DNA from 2 places in the Paenibacillus sp. FSL W8-0439 genome. Region 1 is predicted to be linked to the other one. Evidence: riboswitches for the same ligand, from Rfam matches in the RefSeq annotation. Region 1 holds a riboswitch; the other holds the start of a gene.

Region 1 (10,467 bases):
CCGCCCAGGTAAAGGGCAAGATTAAAAGCGAATCAGATAAAAAAGAACAAATGGTCATCATTTACAGTGTTCATCTTTTGGATTTGCAGCGCTTTAAGGCGGCCATCCAAATGGCAGATCCACAGGCTGAGATCATGTATATGAAGCGATGGGAAACGTAGCAAAGCCCAAATATATTAACCATAATAGAAAAAAGATTAAAGATATTGTAGTATTCACTCTTCCGCACAAAAACGCTTATCTTCACTATCCTTGTACATAGGATAGTGAAAGATAAGCGTTTTGTAATGTACGATATTAGCTGATATTAATTTTGCATAATAAAGTCATGCTCAATACTGCTGGCACTGTCAAAGGTACGAATAATATCATAACGGGTATTGCGCTGTGCCGGAATGTGACCCGTCTCACGGATCAACTGTAAAATGGATTCGATGTTAACCTTATACGTTGCGCCTGCAGCGGAAACTACATTTTCCTCAATCATGGTGCTGCCAAAATCATCACAACCGTAGTACAGTGATTTTTTACCGATTTCCGGTCCCATCGTTACCCATGAAGACTGGATATGCTTGATGTTATCCAAAACAAGACGACTGATCGCTACAGTCTTCAAATATTCCTCTGGCGTCTGGCGTTCTTTCTTCAAATTCGTGTTGTCTGGTTGGAAGGTCCAAGGAATAAAGGCCAGAAATCCTTCAGAATTATATTTGTTTTCAATGCATTCGTCCTGAGCATCACGGACACGCAGCAAATGCAGCGCACGCTCCTCCATCAGCTCGCCAAATCCGATTACCATGGTAGCCGTTGTGTTCATCCCAACCTTGTGAGCTGTTTGCATGACATCCATCCAATCACGCCAGGAGCCTTTGAGACGGCTAATTTTGCGGCGTGTACGGTCATCCAAAATTTCTCCGCCTCCACCCGGCAGCGAATCCAATCCAGCTTCATGAATGGCTCGGATCGTTTCCTCCATGGATAGGCCGGATTTTTCCTTCATTTTGTGAATTTCAGCTGGTGAGAAGGAGTGCATTGTAATATCTGGAAAACGTTCCTTAATAGCTTTCAGCAAATCGGTATAATAGCTGAACGGCAGGTTTGGATTTACACCGCCTTGCATTAGGATTTCGGTGCCACCTACATCCTGCGTTTCCTTAATTTTTTGGAAAATCACCTCATCCGGCAAAACATAACCTTCATCGGAACCCGGTCTGCGGTAAAATGCGCAAAAGCGGCAGTATACGTCACACACGTTCGTATAGTTAATATTTCGTCCGATGACGAAGGTTTTTATGGGATCGGGATGCATGCGATTCATGACTTTATTCGCCGCATGACCTATTTTTTCAACCTCGTCTGATTCGAACAAAGCAACGGTATCCTCTAAATTCAGGCGTTCGCCGCGTAGGGCTTTATCTAAAATATGGTCGATTACACTCATGGTGTATCCTCCTTCGCTGTCACAGGGCGACGAAATGAAAGACAGGACTTATGAACGAGAATGCTTTCACAAACCTGCGTTCGAACCCTGCCGTAATGTATGTTCATGACTAGCCTTGTATGTTGTCTGTGCTATTTAGCATAGTAAAACCTAATGATAATACTAACATATCTTTTGGTAAGGAACCATACTTAGACTGAAAAGTGCCTTTTTTCACACTGTCTATCATGTCATTCATGTAGAAAACAGCAAGTCTCCTGAATACCGGAAACCTGCTGCTTAGGGCTGTACCTATTTGCTTCCTTCGTATAACGTTGAGATGCTATGGACGTGCTAACGTTCTAGCTCAGCGCCTCATCCAGATCACGGATCAGGTCATCAATGTCCTCCAGACCTACGGAGAAACGAAGTAGTCCGTCTGTAATCCCGCGCTCCAACCGTACACTTTGCGGCATAGCCGCATGTGACATCATTGCTGGGTACGACAAAATACTTTCCACAGCTCCCAGACTCACCGCCACAATGGGAATCCGTACGCGACTGAGGACCTCTTTGGCACGTTCACCCGAACCCACATCAAACGATATCACTGCACCATAACCGCTCGATTGACTCTCATGAATCACACGCCCTGGATGATTTTCCAGGCCCGGATAGTATACCGCTTCAATGTCATTGCGCTCGTTTAGCCAATTGGCAAGCTTAGCTGCACTTTTTTCGCTGTGAGCCATACGCGCCTCCAGTGTCTTCATACCACGCATGAGCAGCCAAGACTCTTGCGGTGCCAGCACAGTACCTAATCCATTCTGAAGCTGCTTGATTTGTCTCCCCAACGACTCGGTACGAGCTACCGCAAGCCCTGCCAGTACGTCGCTGTGTCCACCCAAAAACTTGGTCGCACTGTGCAATACAATATCGACTCCCTGCTCAATCGGACGTTGATAATAAGGTGTCATAAAAGTATTATCCAATAACGTCAGAAGCCCATTTTCCCTTGCCCAAGAGGTTATTCCAGCTACATTGGTAATTTTGAGGGTCGGATTAGATGGGGTTTCCATATACACAGCCCTTGTATTTTCCTGCAACGCCTCTTTCACAAGGTTGAGATCCGTCATATCAACGAAGGTCGTTTCAATATTCATCCGTTTCAAGATGGAGGTCAGCAGTCGATATGTTCCTCCATATACGTCCTCCGAAACAATGACATGATCACCAGCGGATAAGAGCATAAATGTAGTGGAGATAGCAGCCATACCTGATGCAAAGGCAAAACCACAAGCTCCACCTTCTAATAAGGCGATATAATCTTCCAATGCTTGTCGTGTCGGATTACCTGATCGGCTATAATCATGCTGTGGAGGATTAAAAATATCATGATGGTGAAAGGTCGAAGCTTGATAGATCGGGACACTTGATGCCCCTGTAACACTATCAATTTCAGAGCCAAAATGCAGCAGCTTGGTTGCGAATTTCCGCCCTTTGTCCAGATCCTCTCCGATCTTCCTCGCATCCTCTATCATTGCTGCTCCCCTCCTTCTACTTCTTGACGTGCCGCTTCCAGTGCCGAACGCAAATCTTCAATCAGGTCATCTGTATGCTCGATACCTACGGAGAAACGAAGCAACCTGTCATCTACCCCGACTGCATCCCGAATTTCTGCCGGTATGTCCGCATGTGTCTGCACAGCAGGATAGGTCATTAGCGATTCCACACCGCCTAGACTTTCGGCAAACGCAATAAGCTTAATATGACGAAGCAAAGGCTCCACATAGCGAGCATCCTTTACTTTGAAAGAGAAAATACCCGTGTTTCCGCTGGATTGTTTATTTTGTATCTCACGACCTGGATGGCCCTCAAGCGCCGGGTAAAATACTTCCGCCACTGCTGGATGCGTCAGTAAATAATTAGACAACACCGTAGCATTATGCTCATGTCGATCCATACGTAGCGCTAACGTCTTCATCCCCTTCATCAACTGATAGCAGTCGCTTGGGGAAAGCACGGCCCCTATGGAATTGTGCAGGAAGGAAATTTCAGCTGACAGCTCTTTTCCTTTGCTTACAATCAACCCTGCCAGCACATCGTTGTGTCCGCCCAAATATTTGGTTGCGCTATGTACCACAATATCCGCACCAAGTTCCAATGGCCGCTGGAAATATGGTGTTAGCAGCGTATTATCTACAATAGTAAGCAACTCATGTTGTGATGCCCATGTAGCCACCGCTTGAATATCAGTAATCATCATTAACGGATTGGTAGGCGTTTCTATGAATACGGCTTTGGTATTCGGTCGACATGACTGTTGGAGTGCTTCGAGATCGTTTGTATCCACATAAGTTGCGGTCACACCAAATTTGGATAAAATACGCTCTAGCAAACGATAGGTCCCGCCATAAAGATCCAGCGATACAATGAGGTGGTCTCCCTGTCCAAACAAAGCAAATACCGTTTGCAGCGCTGCCATACCTGAGCTGCAAGCAAAGCCTGCATCACCAGATTCAAGTGCAGCAGCAGCCTCTTCCAGTACCTTTCGCGTGGGATTAATCGTCCGAATGTAATCAAACCCTGTGCTTTGACCCAGACGGGGATGGCGGAACGCCGTAGATTGGTAAATCGGGTAATTAACAGCCCCGGTTACTGGCTCCTCTACTGAACCGATTTGTGCCAATCTGCTTTCGATTCTCCACTGCTTAACACTCATATGAATCCTCCTGTTCACTTCCATAGTAGGTGCTATAACATATGCTGCAAAAATGGATGTCCAAGACTATACTGCTGCGCTACTGCAAGGTGGTACTGTATAAGGGTAAACTACAAGCCCATTTTTAAATCTGAGGTCCGATATCATAAGGTGTTTCTTGGTATACATAATAGTTAAGCCAATTTGAAAATAATAAATTGGCATGAGCCCGCCAGATCGAGGGCGGTATGCGTCCAGGATCATCATTAGGATAATAATTTTTGGGGACGTCAATATCCAGTCCTTTGGCTATATCGCGATCGTATTCCCATTTCAGCGAAAGTGGGTCATATTCAGAATGCCCTGTTACAAAAATTTGTTTACCATCAAGCGTGGCTACCAGGTACACTCCAGCTTCCTCGGATTCGGATAAAACTTCTAATTCGGCAATATGGTCAATATCTTCCCGCCGAACCTCGGTATGCCGAGAGTGGGGAGCATAAAACAGTTCATCAAAGCCGCGTAGCAGTTTCACTTTAGGTTTAATAACGGTGTGTGGGAATACCCCAAAGCATTTGGTATCGAGCCCGTATTTCGGAACATTGAAATGATGGTATAAGCCTGCCTGTGAGGCCCAACAGATATGCATGGTCGAAGTAACATTTGTTTTCGTCCACTCAAAGATTTGCCGGATCTCCTCCCAGTAGGTCACATCCTCAAACTCAAGTTGTTCTACGGGGGCTCCTGTAATAATCATGCCGTCAAAACGACTGTTCTTGATCTCATCAAACGTTTTATAAAACATGTTCAAATATTCTTGCGATGTATTTTTAGATACATGTGACTTCATATGCACCAACGTGACATCCACTTGTAACGGCGTATTGCCGACCAGACGCAACAGTTGGGTTTCCGTTGTTTCCTTCGTAGGCATCAAATTCAAAATGGCGATGCGCAACGGACGAATATCCTGATGATAAGCCAGGCTTTCGTCCATTACGAAAATATTTTCGCCCTCCAGTACTTCCTTAGCAGGCAGTGTATCTGGAATTTTAATCGGCATGTAAACTCACTCCTTGATCGGTAAGTTGTGCGAAAATCGTCTGGTAGAGATGCCGGGCATATAATAAAAAGACCTTTCTCGGTTAGAGAAAGGTCATATTTGTATCCATATGCGCCTCTCTCATCTGTCAGGGCTACGCTTCTTTGTACAAAGCGCGAGTCCTGCAAGAATTAGCACCGTGCGATAAAATCGCCGGTTGCCGGGTATCATCGGGCTAGTCCCTCCACCTGCTCTTGATAAGATTTCGCTATATTCATTTTGGGTTCACAAAGTTCTTGTTGTTCACTTTAATGCATCGGCTGGGCTTCGTCAAGATGGACTTGTAAATTTGTGCCCTGCATTCACATTTTGTCTACCTTTTCCATAGGTTAAATCATATGCCCCCTTTCGCAGAAGCTCATATGACTGCTGTTGATTTAGCCCATGATTTTGCCCTTGAAAGGCCGTAGGCCGAGCGTTATACTATACAAGTGCTAATAGGCAAAAATACGGTGCAACAGTGTAGATTAGAGTGTTTTCTTCGATACTGTGGCAACCTAAAAAAGAACATTTGTGAGGTGAATCCGGAATGGAAGGCGACCCGAGTCCGAATAGGCGGCGATCCCTGAACAACAGCATAGGAATGACTTCAGCTTGCCGAAAGACGGGACGCCAGGCTCCGCATGCTCCAAAAGCCTTCTGCTTTTGATGGTATGCACGCTTACCCGCACCGGCTAACTGGCTAACTGAGTCCATTCCTTATGCTTAAGGTAAACGTATTTCCGTTACGACGGAGCATAAGGAGTGACATATATGAAAATCCGTTTGGTTAACAACGGGGTTTTTACCCCTGTCGAAGAAATTGAAATGGCGCTCACTGCACCGGCAGAAGGCTTTTATTGGATTGATGCCGATGTCGAGGATCTGACAGTGCTTCAGCCCTTATTTTCTATGCATGATCTTGCAGTAGAAGACTGTTTGAGTGAAGAAGAACAGCGTCCAAAGATTGAAATTTATGAAAGCCATTATTTTATCGTTGTAAATAGTATTCGTTTTGATGATGAAGAAATATTTTTGCGTGCTTTGAACATTTTTCTCGGCCGCCATTTTATCATTACGGTGACCAAGCAGAAAATCAATGAGCTTCGTACTCTCAAGCCTATGCTGTGGGAGCAGGAAGTTAGCCAGCCTGACCGTTTTATGTATCTGTTGGTCGATTTGATCGTTGATAACTATTTTCTGGTTGGTGACCGGATTGAAGTTCGTATTGAAAAGCTGGAAGAAGACATTCTAATGCATACGAAAAAGTCGCACTTGAACGAAATCATCGGATTGCGCAGTGAGATTCTATGGCTAAAAAAAGTGCTCGGCCCGCAAAAGGAAGTCATCAATACCCTGAACAAACGGGATTTGCGGCTTATCGACGATCAACTACAAAAATATTTTAGCGACATTTATGAAAATGCTGTGAAAATTTCGGAGACTTTCGAAACTTATCGCGACTTGATGGGGAACCTTAGAGAAGCTTATCAGTCAAGTATCGCCAACCGTGCTAATGAAATCATGCGTGTGTTTACCGCCATTACAACCGTATTTATGCCGTTGACGGTCATTACCGGAATATATGGGATGAACTTTGATAATATGCCTGAGCTTCATACACGTTATGGTTATTTTGTCGTCATTGGGATTATGGTGGCACTAGGTGTCAGTATGTTCTGTATTTTCCGCAAGAAGGATTGGGTTTGAATTATTTGGTTTTCAAGCTTGGTCATCAAAAGCAGCAGCCGAGTCCTATGAGGAACTCGCTGCTGCTTTTTTTATGCTGCACCTTATTTGTACTTTAGGACACTTTCAATCGTCTCTATATTATCCAACATGTCGGTCAGGTATCTCCTGATGGCGGAACCGTATACGAATCAGTCGCAGTCGCTCATAAATTTGATCCAGCCCTGCTTCCGTCGCTTTTTCTTCTCCATACACTTTTAGCATAATGGGCTTGAGCAGCGTATCTCCCAACTCTGCATAAGCAGACCAGATGGCTGCCTGCTCCTCCTCTGATACATGTGCCAATTCCTTGCGGATCAGGTTCTCCATATCCATTCCATCCCTATCCAAATGCTCCACAGCTTCAATCATTTCTCGACGGTGCAAGCCTGTCTTCATTCCGATATGCTCCAGTGAAAGACCGTCCGAAATGCCTTCGATAATCGCTCTAGTCAGGCTAAACTTATTCAGTTCCTGTCTGTACTGGTTTTCTTTTTGCTTGTACAGCCATGACAAAAAATCTTCTTCTTCAAGTGTCTCTGTTACCCAGTTCAGCGGAAAGGGCGTGGTCCGATCATTTTGTTTCGTTATAGCCAATAGCTCCGTCCCATATTGCGACACCTTACCCAGGCCCATACCAGGTAGTTCTAACAATTCTTCTTCGGTATGAGGAAGATAGACGCTGATGAGTCGAAGTAGTCGATTCGTAGCGATAAAATAAGGTGCTTTTCGCTCAGTTGCTGCCTTTTGCCGTCTCCACAATGTTAATTGTTCATACACCTCATCACGCGGAAACAAATCACTATAGCAATACAGCTTTTGTAGCGTTTGTCCACGTCCTGATGATCCTTCTTGCTCATGAAAAACGCCATGAATTAGAGGCCTGTAGCCCTCAGCCATCTTGAGTGCCAGCTCATGACGGTATACATGCAGTAATTCCTGCCACAAACTGCCTTCATACCAAAGGTCGTCTATACTTTCATCTGGTACATGATGTGTGCTCCAGCCTGCACTCCATCCCCCTTCATGTTGTCCGATCCATACCTGCGCAAAGTCCTCACAGCCCTGTTCATTCCGTTTGGACAAGCGATTTAAAAATACAATCTCCATGGTTCTTCCTCCCTCATAAGGTTAAAATGACTGACTCGCACAATACACAACGCAAAAAAAGCACCTATCCTGCGTATTCGCAAGAAAGGTGCTTCCCTTTTTGATCCGTACTATGCTGTTGCCTATATGATAACCGGACCTTGGAGTACCGTCAACCATAAATTCTAAGAATTCAGCTTTTCCTTGGCCAAAGCCAGAGCACCGCACAATCCAGCATTGTCACCCAAGCCCGGAGATACGATATATTGCTCAATTTCTGTAGTCAGACTCGGATGCTGTACGTACCCATTTAAAAGTTGTTGAAGCTTGGTACGAATGAGCGGGAACAATTGATCCTGCTTCATGACTCCGCCGCCCATAATAATTTTTTGCGGTGACAGGATTAATACATAGCTCATTAAAGCCTGGGCCAGATAATGCGCCTCCATTTCCCAGGCCGGGTGATCCACAGAAAGCTCATGCCCTTTAACCTTCCATCTTTTTTCGAGTGCTGGCCCCGCTGCCAGTCCTTCCAGACAATCTCCATGATATGGACATGTGCCCTCATAGTGATCTTCTGGATGACGACGTACCAAAATATGTCCCATTTCCGGGTGGGATAATCCATGTACCAGCTTTCCGCCAACCAAAGCACCCGCTCCGATGCCTGTACCTATTGTAATATACAGACAGTTGTCCAATCCTTTAGCCGCACCCCAAATGGACTCACCCAGTGCTGCTCCATTCACATCCGTGTCAAACCCCATAGGTACATCGAAATGCTCCTTCAGTTTGCCAATCAGATTATAATTTCCCCAGTGCGGCTTTGGCGTTGTTGTAATATAACCATATGTATCACTGCCTTCGATAGGATCAATCGGTCCGAACGAGCCTACGCCCAGCGCTTCAATCTCCTTGCCTTCAAAAAATGCAATGACATTCTCCATGGTTTCTGCTGGAGTCGTTGTTGGAAAGCTTGCTCTTTCCAATACTTCTCCTCGTTCATTTCCAATTCCACATACAAATTTGGTACCGCCTGCCTCAATTGCTCCCAATACTGTCATAGCTGCTGTAATCCCCTCTCCATGATCTCTCTCCATTATATTCACCTGAAACGAGCCTAAGGTCAATCCCCTTATCACAATTGTATAAAATCCTTCACATGGTTATATATCTAAGCTGAGTTAGTTGTATACAAATAAGGACACTAACGCACCAAGCGCCAGCATCCCTATATAACTTAGTCCACCTGAAATGCACAGCACAAGCCTAACAGCTTCATTATGATCCGGTTGCGACACCCATCAACGTACACAAGCTCTTCATTTCAAGCTGCTCAAACTTATCGACAATTTGCACGTGATCCAGCGTCAACAGACAGCTGTCTAAAGCACACGCAACAGGCACATCACAGTGAATCTTAGCAAGTTTGCGTGAAAGATGCAGCATATCCAAATCACTCTCGATCTTTTTACGAACCGATGGAGTCAATTGATCCAGATTTTCCAGAATGCCTTCAATGGAGTCGTACTCCTGCACCAGCTTGAGGGCAGTTTTCTCACCGATTCCGCGTACTCCCGGGTAATTGTCACTTGCATCACCCATCAAGCCTTTGAGGTCGACCACTTGGCTTGGCTTAAGCCCTTTTTCTGACAGCAGGGTCTCCGGGGTATATACCATATAATTTCCATGCCCTTTTTTCATAATAATGACCCGTGTCCGCTCATCTACCAATTGAAGTAAATCATGATCTCCCGAGAGAATCATGACATCCATATCCTCATTTTGCGAATAATGACGTGCGAGCGTACCGATACAATCATCCGCTTCAAAGCCTTCCGCCCCAATGTTGGGAATGCCGAGGCTGTCCGTCACTTCACGGATCAAAGTAAATTGAGGAATCAAATCATCTGGCGCGTCGGCACGGTTGCCCTTATACGCAGCAAAATGTTCCCCACGGAATGTCGTTCCACCCATATCCCAGCAGCAAATGACATGTGTAGGATTAAAGGTTTGAACTGCATCCCAAAAATATCGAATAAAACCATATATGGCGTTCGTTGGTACTCCAGCTTTTGTACGACGGATATAACCGTTTGCAGCGGTTGCATAATAAGCACGAAAAAGCAGAGCCATGCCGTCAACCAGCATTACGGATTGTTCATTGCGTTGTGTCACAGATTGTATTGCTCCCATTCATCATAATATTTAACCCTCACAGTATAACATAATGTGGGGGTAAATTGGGCTTTACTGAGCTCCCCATGTCCCCTCAAATGTTTCCTCTTTGAATCCTACGGTTACTTTATTCCCGTCAGTTACAATCGGGCGTTTAATTAATCTTCCATTCGAGGACAAAAGCGAAATTTGCTCTTCACGGCTCATGTCTCCAAGCTTATCTTTCAGCTTTAATTCTTTGTATACTTCACCGCTCGTATTGAAAAACTT
Region 2 (10,467 bases), 3.0 Mb from region 1:
GTCAAAGGTGCTGGACGCATACCTGTAGAACGTGACACCTTCTATAACGAAATCGAAGTTTTCGAATAAGTGTAACATCGGATTCAGATTTCCCGCGTGCATTTTATCCCCATTACTCACACCAAGCAGCCTCAAGCTGCCCCGGAACACGTCGGTCTGTCTGCTAAAGGCAGGCCCCTTTCCGGGCTTTACAACAACAAAACTTGTGCTAGATCGACAAGACACCAGACCATTTGCCGGGGACACGGTAACGAAAGGACGGCGGATTTTGATGAAAAATTTCGTTATTCTAGGGGGCGGCTATGGCGGCCTTACCATTGCCAAAGAATTGCTGGATAAACACATTCCCGACGATATTCAAGTTATTTTAGTGGATCGGATGCCCTTTCAGGGGCTGAAAACAGAATACTATGCCCTTGCGGCAGGTACCGTATCTGATTTTGATTTGCGGGTACACTTTCCGGATGAACAACGTCTTATTCGCAAATACGGAGAGGTCACTTCGATGGATCTTGAGAATAAAATGGTCCATTTTCAAGACGGTGAGCCTTTGCCCTATGACCAGCTTGTCATCGCGCTAGGTTGTACTGACCGCTTTCATAATACACCGGGAGCTGAAGAATACAGCTGTACGATCCAATCCTTTAATCATACCCGCCAAACGTATCTGCGCTTGAATGAAATCAAGCCTTATGGACATGTCCATATTGTAGGTGGCGGTCTAAGTGGGGTCGAGATTGCTGCGGAGTTACGTGAAAGCCGCGCGGATTTGAATATTACGATTATGGATCGGGGCGAGCGGGTGCTATCAGCATTTCCGCAGCGTTTGTCTGCGTATGTACATGCCTGGTTCAAGGAGCATCATGTGAACGCACTAAATCATGTTGCGGTTTCCCGCATTGAGCCAGGGGCTATTTACAACCGTGACGAGCAAATTATGACCGATGCGGTTGTATGGACAGCCGGGATTCAGCCCGTTAAAATTGTGCAGGATTTAGCAGTTCCTAAAGACCCTCAGGGTCGCATCGTGCTAAATGAATATTATCAAATACCGGATCATCCTGAAGTGTACGTTGTCGGAGACTGTGCGAGCCTTCCTTACTCTCCAAGCGCTCAGGCGGCAGAGGTGCAAGGTGAGCAGATTGCCCACATTGTACGCGACCTGTGGAAAGGACAAACGCCTCACCCGCATCCTTTAAAGCTACGTGGTACATTAGGTGCACTTGGCAAGAAGGCCGGGTTTGGTTATGGCTTTATGGGCAGTACCTCTTTGCGTGGACGAGTGCCGCGTCTGCTGAAGAGCGGTGTGCTCTGGAAGTCCAAACGCCATTTTGGCTAATTGGATATGCAACAACAAAGAAGACCTGCTTTCAGAGCAGGTCTTCTTTGTTGTTGCATCTATGAATAATACATATTTCCTACAAGAGGAAGCTGGCTTGCCGATGACTTCTATTTTTAATCCAAATCCAGGTTGTCCCATGCTTCGGCTTCTTTAATTTTGTTTAGAATCACTTCGTACAGAAGCTCTGCTGAATCTGCGGATACAATTTCACCATTAACCATCGCATAAGGCTCAGCGTTACACTGACCGCAATTGCTTAGGCAGCCGTATTCAATCACATCATAATCCGGGTTCTGTTCTAGTTTGGACATAATCTCATCGGTACCAAAATGCATATTACTGGTGCAAAATTCAATAATAGGTCTTAACATTTTTTTCACCTGCTTTGGATGACGGGCATTTTAATTTGGCCCGCTTTGTAATATAATAAATAAGGTATAGGAAAGGAGTTGAATTCTAATGAGCGAAGCACAAAGCGTTCAAATGTATGATGAAGTAGCAGACGTACTGGATAAGCTCCGTCCGTTCCTGCAACGCGATGGCGGTGACGTTGAGCTGGTTGACGTTGAAGATGGTATCGTTAAGCTGAAGCTGGTAGGCGCTTGCGGCAGTTGCCCAAGTTCTACAATTACGCTGAAGGCAGGGATTGAACGCGCTCTTCTCGAAGAAGTCGAAGGCGTCCAAGAAGTGGTACAAGTATTCTAATGCTTGATGCATAATGATCAGAGAGTCTTGACTTCGGTAACGAAGCTCAAGACTCTTTTTTGTGTTACAACGTCTAAAGGATCTCTCGATCTTATATGGTTGGCCGAATGGGGTCCAACCCTCCGGACACATCCATAATATTACCCGTTATAAAATCCGAATGCTCCTCACACAAATAGGCGATCACTCGCGCAATGTCCTCTCCGCTTCCTGGACGCCCACGCGGTGTCTCTGTATCCTGCATGCCGATGACATCGGCAATCGACTTTTCCTTGTTCGCTCCTCGGATATCCCCGGGACAGATCATATTGACCGTGATGCCATGGGGAGCTTCCTCTACAGCCAGTGACTTCGTAAAAGACACCAGCCCCACCTTAGCAGCTGCGTAGACGGCGCGATGCGGCCAAGCCCTTGCTTCTCCAGCATGACCAAAGCCAAAATGAATAATACGTCCCCATTGCTGGCTACGCATGTGCGGCAATACCAAATGATCCAGCAACATGGTACCGACCAGATTCCCCTGTATCATGGCATGAATCTCAGCCACACTGTAATCCGCAAACAGACGGCGTTCCCGGATGAACGGTCCAGCATTATTCACCATAATATCGACTCCGCCCAGCCGATCCTGCACTTCACCGATCAGCCTGGTGATATCTTCCTGAACCGAGATATCTGCTTGTAAAGACAGGCAGCGTACTCCCTTAGACTCAATTACCCGCTTAAGTGCTTCGGCTTCAGCCTGGCTATGGACATAATTCAGGGCAATGTCACAACCTTCATCAGCCAGACGCAGAGCGGTCATTTTACCTAAACCTTTGGCACTACCCGTTATGAGTGCGACTTTGTCTCTCAACAGTTTTCCTCCTCTTCACAGAGAACGGTCACCCCCAAGTATAAAATATTTAAGCAATCCCTACAACTCCAACCAAAAAGAAACCCCAGTCCTCTTGTTCAAGAGAAGCTGGGGTTTACGTTCAGCGCATTCTTAGTTTCTGCTTAAAATGCAGGGATAATTGCGCCTTGATATTTGTCTTCAATGAATTTTTTAGTTTCTGGAGATTGCAAAGCTTTAAGCAGTTTTTGGATCGCTTCGGAATCTTTATTATCAGGACGTGCTACCAGCACGTTAGCATATGGTGAATCTTTGTCTTCCAGTGCCAATGCATCCTTGGTCGGATTCAGCTTGGCTTCCAAAGCGTAGTTCGTGTTGATCAACGCAATATCCACTTCAGGCAACTGACGTGGCAGCATAGCTGCTTCCAGCTCCTTGAACTTCAGGTTTTTCTTATTTTCAGTAATATCTTTTACAGTAGCTTCAATGTTGCTAGCATCTTTCAGCTTGATCAGACCTTGTTTCTCCAACAGCAGCAATGCACGACCTCCATTGGTTGCATCGTTCGGAATGGCTACTGTTGCACCATCTGGAAGTTCATCAAGCTTTTTATATTTTTGGGAGTAGATACCGAATGGCTCCAGATGAACCGCGCCAACAGAAACCAGATCCATTTTACGCTCTTTGTTCATCACATTCAGGTAAGGTACATGTTGATAAAAGTTAGCATCCAGTTGCTTGTCAAACAATTGCACGTTCGGCTGTACATAGTCGTTAAACTGAACGACTTGAAGACGAACCCCTTCTTTTTCCAACTGAGGCTTGATTGCTTCCAAAATTTCCGCATGAGGCACAGGAGAAGCTCCAACTTTCAGTTCGACTTCACGGGGTGACCCGCCTGTATTTTCGGCCGCATTGTTTGTATCCGATGTTGTGCTCTTTGTACCGCAAGCAGCCAGTACCGCAATTAATGTCAAGCTCAATACAGCCAATACCCATTTCTTCATGTTGTTACCCCTCCAATAATTTGTAATATTCAGGATCAGACGTCCTGATCAATAAGGATATCTATATGTTTTCCCTATTTTCGAGTATAATGCCGCACGAGACGGTCTCCCGCCATTTGCAGCAATTGAACCAATACGACCATCAGCACGACCGCAACGATCATTACAGCCGTTTCGTAACGATAATAGCCGTAGTTGATAGCCAGTGTACCCAGTCCACCGCCCCCGATCATCCCGGACATTGCCGTGTAGGATACGAGTGTAACGACGGTAATGGTTAATGCGGCGAGCAGGCCCGGCAGTGCCTCACGTAACAGCACACGCCGGATAATTTGTCCTGTCGAAGCCCCCATCGCTTGTGCAGCTTCAATGACACCCTTGTCCACTTCACGCAGTGACGTTTCGACAAGACGTGCGAAGAAAGGAGCAGCCCCGATAACCAATGGCGGAATGGTTCCCAGCACCCCGGTCGAGGTACCTACCAACGATCGTGTAAAAGGAATAAGTGCGACGATCAAGATGATAAATGGTACGGAACGCAAAATGTTAACGACGAAAGATAATACAACGTATATCACCTTCATCAGAGTCAACGAGGAACGGCTTGCCAGAAACAACAATATACCGAGCGGCAAACCAATAACGAGGGTGAACAATGCAGATGCCCCGAGCATCTGAAGGGTTTCCAGAGTAGAATTCCCTAGCTCTTCCCAACTCACTTGCGAAAAATCAAGTTCGCTCATTGTCCGATCACCTCCACATCGAGTCCTTGCCCTGACACTTCGCGCAGCGTATGTTCTATATCTGAATGGTTTCCTTCAAAACGAACGATCAGCTGTCCATACGGTACGTTTTTAATCGTAGAGATGGTGCCCTGTAAGATTGCAAAATCAACACCTGTACTTCGAGTCGTACGCGATAGAATTGCATCATAAGTTTTACTGCCCAAGAAGGAGATACGTACCACCTGTGCCGATTCGCCGCTACCTGCTGCTGCAATCGCTGCTTGTAATTCCTCAGGATGTTCTGCCTCCCGCTGGATAAAATCCTTAGTCACCTGATGCTGTGGCTTCAAAAACGCTTCCGCCACCGGACCTTGCTCCACGATATCGCCCTCATGAATGACGCCAACTCGATCACATATACTTTGAATGACATGCATCTCATGAGTAATCAATACGATAGTCAAATTAAAGCGCTGGTTAATATCCAACAGCAATTTCAGGATAGACCCTGTCGTCTGCGGATCAAGCGCAGACGTCGCTTCGTCACACAGCAGCACATGCGGATCACTAGCCAGTGCCCGTGCAATCCCTACCCGCTGCTTCTGTCCACCTGAGAGCTGTGACGGATATTTTCCACTGTGTTCTTTCAGACCCACCAATTCCAGCAGCTCGCGAACTTTCTTGTCTAGCTCCTGCTTTGGGGTATTTACCAGCCGCAATGGAAATGCAATGTTGTCATACACTGTCGCCGAAGACAACAAATTAAAATGTTGAAAAATCATTCCGATTTTGCGACGTTGCTTCTGTAACTGGGCTTGACTCACAGTCACAAGGTTAACCCCATCTACCCATACTTCGCCTGAAGTAGGGCGTTCCAATAAATTAATACAGCGGATCAACGTACTTTTGCCCGCCCCGGAATGACCAATCACCCCGAATATTTCTCCACGCTTTATAGAAAGGTTCAACCCGGACAACGCATTAACGCGTCGGTTACCTTTACCATAATGCTTGGTTAATTGCTTAAGCTCTATCAACGTGCTGCGACCTCCTTCACTTCTTTCTTACCCTGTTAACCAGTTGTCATCTCTCGGGATTGTATAAAATCACTATTTATTTATACAAAAAAGAGCCCCTTTCACAGAATGAAAAGGGCCCCACCTTGCGAACCTTTTCTCATCTGCCAAAATCGCTATAACTCTAGCGGTTTTGTAGGAATTAGCACCATATGTTCCCTCCCGGTGCATTACACCGGGAAAGAACGGGTTGCCGGGCTTCATCGGGCCAGTCCCTCCACCTCTCTGGATAAGAAAAATATGTTAAACTCCAGCTTTAGCTGTCCGTTAAGTTTATATAAAAAAAATAATTCAAGCATTTTTCTGAAACTAGGTTTCAGTATAGATAGTTTACATTGCTTTGTCAAAGGATATTTTCTGTCATAATTATGGGCGCACTGCCCGGTTCTCCCATTGTTTCGCAGTATAAGAAAATGCGTTTGATAGCGACTGGCATACCATTTCCAAGCCCTGCTGCAAATCTTCCAGATGGTGATCAAGGTCCTCCAGTTGGATTTTGCCATATAAAGCACGGTGACGTTGCCAGAGATCATCCTGCATTTCCGTGTTCATATAGTGTATTTCCGTATTTCGACGCTTACGCAGGCGATTGATGGCATCGTTGTATGTGTCCTTGATATCATTTAAATTATCAGTCAATACAGAATGCATTTTGAGATACTTGAGCTGTCTCAACACGGTAAAATACGAATAATGCGCCTTATACTGCCCTGTTTTTAAATCATACAAATCATTCATCCAATTACCAAGCTTATCCAAAATAGAGAATACCCGCACAAACCCATCCTTATAAAAGAAAACATACAAAGCATAATCGGATTTTTCCTCCTTGCTCATATCTTCAGCGTATCCGGCTTTCACTTTCATACGGAAAAAGGCGGCAGCATGATGGCTCTGCTCCAGTTCATCCAAAGACGACATCAGACCACGTGTTAAAATATCCGCCTTCCGAAAGTCATGGGTAGGATCACCACTGGCCTGGATTTGCCGTTCCAGCAAATGTAACATGTCTGACATGCTATTCATGGCATCCAGCAGGACGCCATGATTTTCACGTGGGGGCTCGCCCAACAGCTTGCGTATCATGCTTCACGCCTCCTTCATATCTGTAAAATCCGGCTGTTAGATGCTTGAATTGGCGTCAAGCGAAATAACTCGTCCACCGTTGATCTACAAGCTTAACTATATCCTCACGCGGTAGCACCTCATCAGGGTAGCCTGGCTTCATACGTGCATCCACTACAATCGGCAGCTTATAGTTCAGGTGATGCAAACGTACTTCGCTGTCGGCGTACATATCTGTAGCGGGGTTAAAGCGTGTGAATACCGTCCACAGGAACGAGGCTTGGGAGCGAACAACTTCTTTGGCATCGTCCACGATAAAGACAAGCGGCCACTCTTGCTCACCCGCAGCTAATCGCTCCAATACACGCGCAGCGAGTTCAGGCTCCTGCTCAAAGGACGAGCCGGATATAACGAGGCAACCTCCGCAATAGGGTTCGATTTCACGAATTCCCGGCAGATCGCCGCCTTCATAAACGCGAGGCAATTCACGCACAGGTTCGCCTACCCCCATCAGAATCGCCTTGCTGCCGTGATTCAGCTTGCGGCCCGTGTAATCGAGTGTATCGTGAGACGTATGGTTAAAAATAAACAAATCTCTGGCTGGATTAAATCGCTCCAAAATGGTTTCTAGCAACAGGTTAAAGTCGGATAAATCGATCACCCGATCCGTCAGCATCAGGAATTTGGTCAACGACAATTGACCTTGACCCAGAATGGTAAAGCCGGATACCAGCGCTTCACGGGAGTAGCTTTCACGTACGACTGCCGCTGCCAGCGCGTGTACACCTGTTTCTGCATATGCCCATAACGACTTGACGGAAGGCATCACAAGCGGATAGGCGGGCGACAACAGACGTTGCAAAAATTCGCCGAGATAGTAGTCTTCCTGCCGTGGCTTACCTACAATGGTTGCCGGATAAATGGCATCTTTGCGGTGATGCATATGTTTGACATGAAACACAGGGAAATCATGTTGTAATGAGTAATAGCCAAAATGATCGCCAAACGGCCCTTCCGGGCGACGTTCATGAGGCGGCACATAGCCGCTGATCGCAAACTCGGCTTCTGCCGGAATGCGATGGCCTCCAAGCGGGTCTTCTGTCATGGGCAGCTTGCCCCCCATAATCAGAGAAGCCAGCAACAGCTCTGGCAAGTTTTCCGGGGCAGGAGCAATGGCAGACGCAATCAGAGCAGGCGGGCCACCGATGATGATCGTCGTAGGCAACGGCTCATTACGCAGCTCTGCCTCATGATAATGGAAGCCGCCGCCTTTATGGATTTGCCAATGAATCCCTGTCGTCTGATCATCATAAATCTGGATGCGATACATCCCCAAATTATGGTCCTTGGACTGGCCTGGCTTTTCGGTATACACGAGCGGAAGCGTAATGAACGGTCCTCCATCCTCGTGCCAACTGGTTACTCTAGGCAGCGGAGCCAGCGGAGCATCCGTACGGCGAACGCCCAATACAGGAGCTTCGTTATGAGATACTGTTTTTAGTCCTACTTTTAGCATGTCCTTAATCAGGCCACGTTCATTCCACAACGCTTTGGGTGTAGGTGGAAGCAGCGTCTTGGTCGCACCTACAATTGCATCCATCAGTTGCTCTGGACGAGGGCCAAAAGCCATGTCCACACGGCGATTCGTGCCAAACAAATTACTGGCGACAGGAAACGGGGTTCCTTTGACATTGGTAAACAGCAGTGCCGGACCTTCTTCCTCAATGACTCTCCGGTGGATTTCAGCCAGCTCCAAATAAGGATCGACAGGTGCTTCTATAATTTTAAGATCATTTTCTTTTCGCAGCGCTTCAATAAATTGGCGCAAATTCTGGTAGATCAACTGGATGATTCCTCCTAAGCAAATCAAGCCCTCGAGAAACTCGTGGGCCTGGTTTGTTTCTTATGATGTTATTATACGTGTTTCAACGCCTCTTGGGCAAAATACGTTTTATAATGATCTACGAAATGCTTAGGTACGCTGTGCTTGGGTCGGAACAAGCTTGCGGTCCGGTGACAATTGCCATACACGATAGCTCAGATAAGCCAAAATGGAGAACAACGATGCAATCACCAGCATATGTCCCAGCACGATAAACATATAAATTTCAGGTCTGTTGACGTACAGCAGGATAATGCCAATCACCACTTGAAGTATGATCAATACGACCGATACGACACCTAGGGTACGAATATCCCGGTGATTCGGGTGATAACGGTACGAGTAGTGACCCACAGCCAAAATAATGACGAACAGCAGTCCGGCTGAAATCTGATGAAGCAGCAGTGGAGATATGAAGCCCCCAATATTTACAACCTTCTGGATGACCGAATGACTAAGCAACGCTCCTGAATAAACAGCAATATAGGTATAGATCGTTGATAGCCATATAAAGTTACGATAGCCCCGACTGACACGCCCAGGAATCAGACGTGGAGTGTAGCGTGAATCCGCATGCTCCTGCCAGGCTCCCAGCGTCATCATAGTCGCACTGGCAAAAGCGATAAGCGCAAAGCCAAAATGCAGTCCCATGACTGCAGCCGATTGGGAGAAGATGACAGCCAACGCCCCCATCGCACCTTGTATGATAACAAACAATAGCGTAAGCAACGAGAATAGCTGTAAATCCTTCCGATGCTTCATAAACAGCAAAAAGCCGACAAACGAGGCGATAGAAAGAATTCCGGCCATGGCACTGACGGAGCGATGAGAGAACTCAATAAGGGACGCGATGGTATGTGCCGGAACCAGCTTACCATTACAAAGCGGGAATTCTCGTCCACAGCCGAGACCCGAATCCGTTCGCGTCACGACACCTCCACCGAAGGTAGCCAAAAACATGACAATACATGTTACGAGTGCCAGCCATTTTAATATTCTGATTTTGTTATTCAATGAATTCACCCGTATCCTTCCAAATATAATATTTATTCACTTTAGATGTTGTGAAATGATCACTTATAGTAATTATAACTGATATATCGTTCCTTGACATACGAGCTTTGTTGACAAAATGTGAACGTGTCCGTAAGAAAGCCGCCTCCTTCGGAAGGAAGCGGCTTTCTGTATATCGTGATGATTAGGTTTCCCTTCGGAGCCCTCATACATACCGTTATCATTTATTTTGCCAAGTTAGCATGGACTTCTACAGCCCGGTCCAAAAACTGCTCGATTTCCTCGCGGGATTTACGCAGCCTGTTCACCAGACGTACCAGTTCTCGCCCTTCACTGTAAGCGATAAAGCTGGGAATCCCTAGAACATTTTGCTCTTGACTGACACTTTCGGCCTGCTCTACATCAATTTCAATTAATGTAAGCTTGTCTGCATATTGTTGTTCCACATCAGGCATGAACGGATCAATAAAATGACAATCTCCGCACCAGTCCGCCTTAAACACAGCTACCGTTACACCTGAAGTGGATATTGCCTTATTAAAGTCTTCATGAGAGACGATTTTTTGCATACATAATTCCTCCTTGAACTTCTTTTATGCAGGAAATCCTGTAGTTTCTATTGTAACGCCAAGTGAAGCTTTTGCACACTCCCCTATTATGCTCACATGCCGATTGGAAGCCCTCTCATTGAGGCATACTAAAGATATACTTAAGAATCCACATAAGCGACGACATTCTAACAGCATACCCAACATACTTAGTGGAATACGGGGATGCCTGCACTTGAAAGGAGGTTATTTAAACATGTCTCTCACC

What was found. Region 1 has a riboswitch for S-adenosylmethionine ahead of metA (homoserine O-acetyltransferase MetA). Riboswitches for the same ligand answer to the same signal wherever they lie in the genome.
Region 2: it holds a riboswitch for S-adenosylmethionine, as region 1 does, so the genes downstream of both, MKX36_RS20080 (methionine ABC transporter ATP-binding protein) here and metA (homoserine O-acetyltransferase MetA) in region 1, are expected to answer to the same signal.

The regions. Positions count from the first base shown of each region.
Region 1 covers NZ_JBBPAK010000001.1:1,664,497-1,674,963, reverse strand. The annotation lists gene MKX36_RS07220 (YitT family protein) at 1-161, shown strand, start outside; gene mqnC (cyclic dehypoxanthinyl futalosine synthase) at 308-1,441, opposite strand; gene MKX36_RS07210 (aminotransferase class I/II-fold pyridoxal phosphate-dependent enzyme) at 1,783-2,961, opposite strand; gene MKX36_RS07205 (PLP-dependent transferase) at 2,958-4,142, opposite strand; gene metA (homoserine O-acetyltransferase MetA) at 4,267-5,184, opposite strand; SAM riboswitch class I at 5,302-5,427, opposite strand; gene corA (magnesium/cobalt transporter CorA) at 5,977-6,912, shown strand; gene MKX36_RS07190 (HRDC domain-containing protein) at 7,033-8,040, opposite strand; gene MKX36_RS07185 (ROK family protein) at 8,205-9,083, opposite strand; gene MKX36_RS07180 (5'-3' exonuclease) at 9,301-10,197, opposite strand; gene MKX36_RS07175 (arsenate reductase family protein) at 10,270-10,467, opposite strand, start outside.
Region 2 covers NZ_JBBPAK010000001.1:4,655,481-4,665,947, forward strand. The annotation lists gene mqnE (aminofutalosine synthase MqnE) at 1-69, shown strand, start outside; gene MKX36_RS20050 (NAD(P)/FAD-dependent oxidoreductase) at 272-1,339, shown strand; gene MKX36_RS20055 (YuzB family protein) at 1,456-1,713, opposite strand; gene MKX36_RS20060 (NifU family protein) at 1,802-2,047, shown strand; gene MKX36_RS20065 (SDR family oxidoreductase) at 2,139-2,903, opposite strand; gene MKX36_RS20070 (MetQ/NlpA family ABC transporter substrate-binding protein) at 3,047-3,889, opposite strand; gene MKX36_RS20075 (methionine ABC transporter permease) at 3,964-4,632, opposite strand; gene MKX36_RS20080 (methionine ABC transporter ATP-binding protein) at 4,629-5,651, opposite strand; SAM riboswitch class I at 5,788-5,926, opposite strand; gene MKX36_RS20085 (Cthe_2314 family HEPN domain-containing protein) at 6,057-6,776, opposite strand; gene MKX36_RS20090 (UbiD family decarboxylase) at 6,832-8,598, opposite strand; gene MKX36_RS20095 (COX15/CtaA family protein) at 8,728-9,660, opposite strand; gene MKX36_RS20100 (thioredoxin family protein) at 9,876-10,220, opposite strand; gene MKX36_RS20105 (DUF2515 family protein) at 10,456-10,467, shown strand, end outside.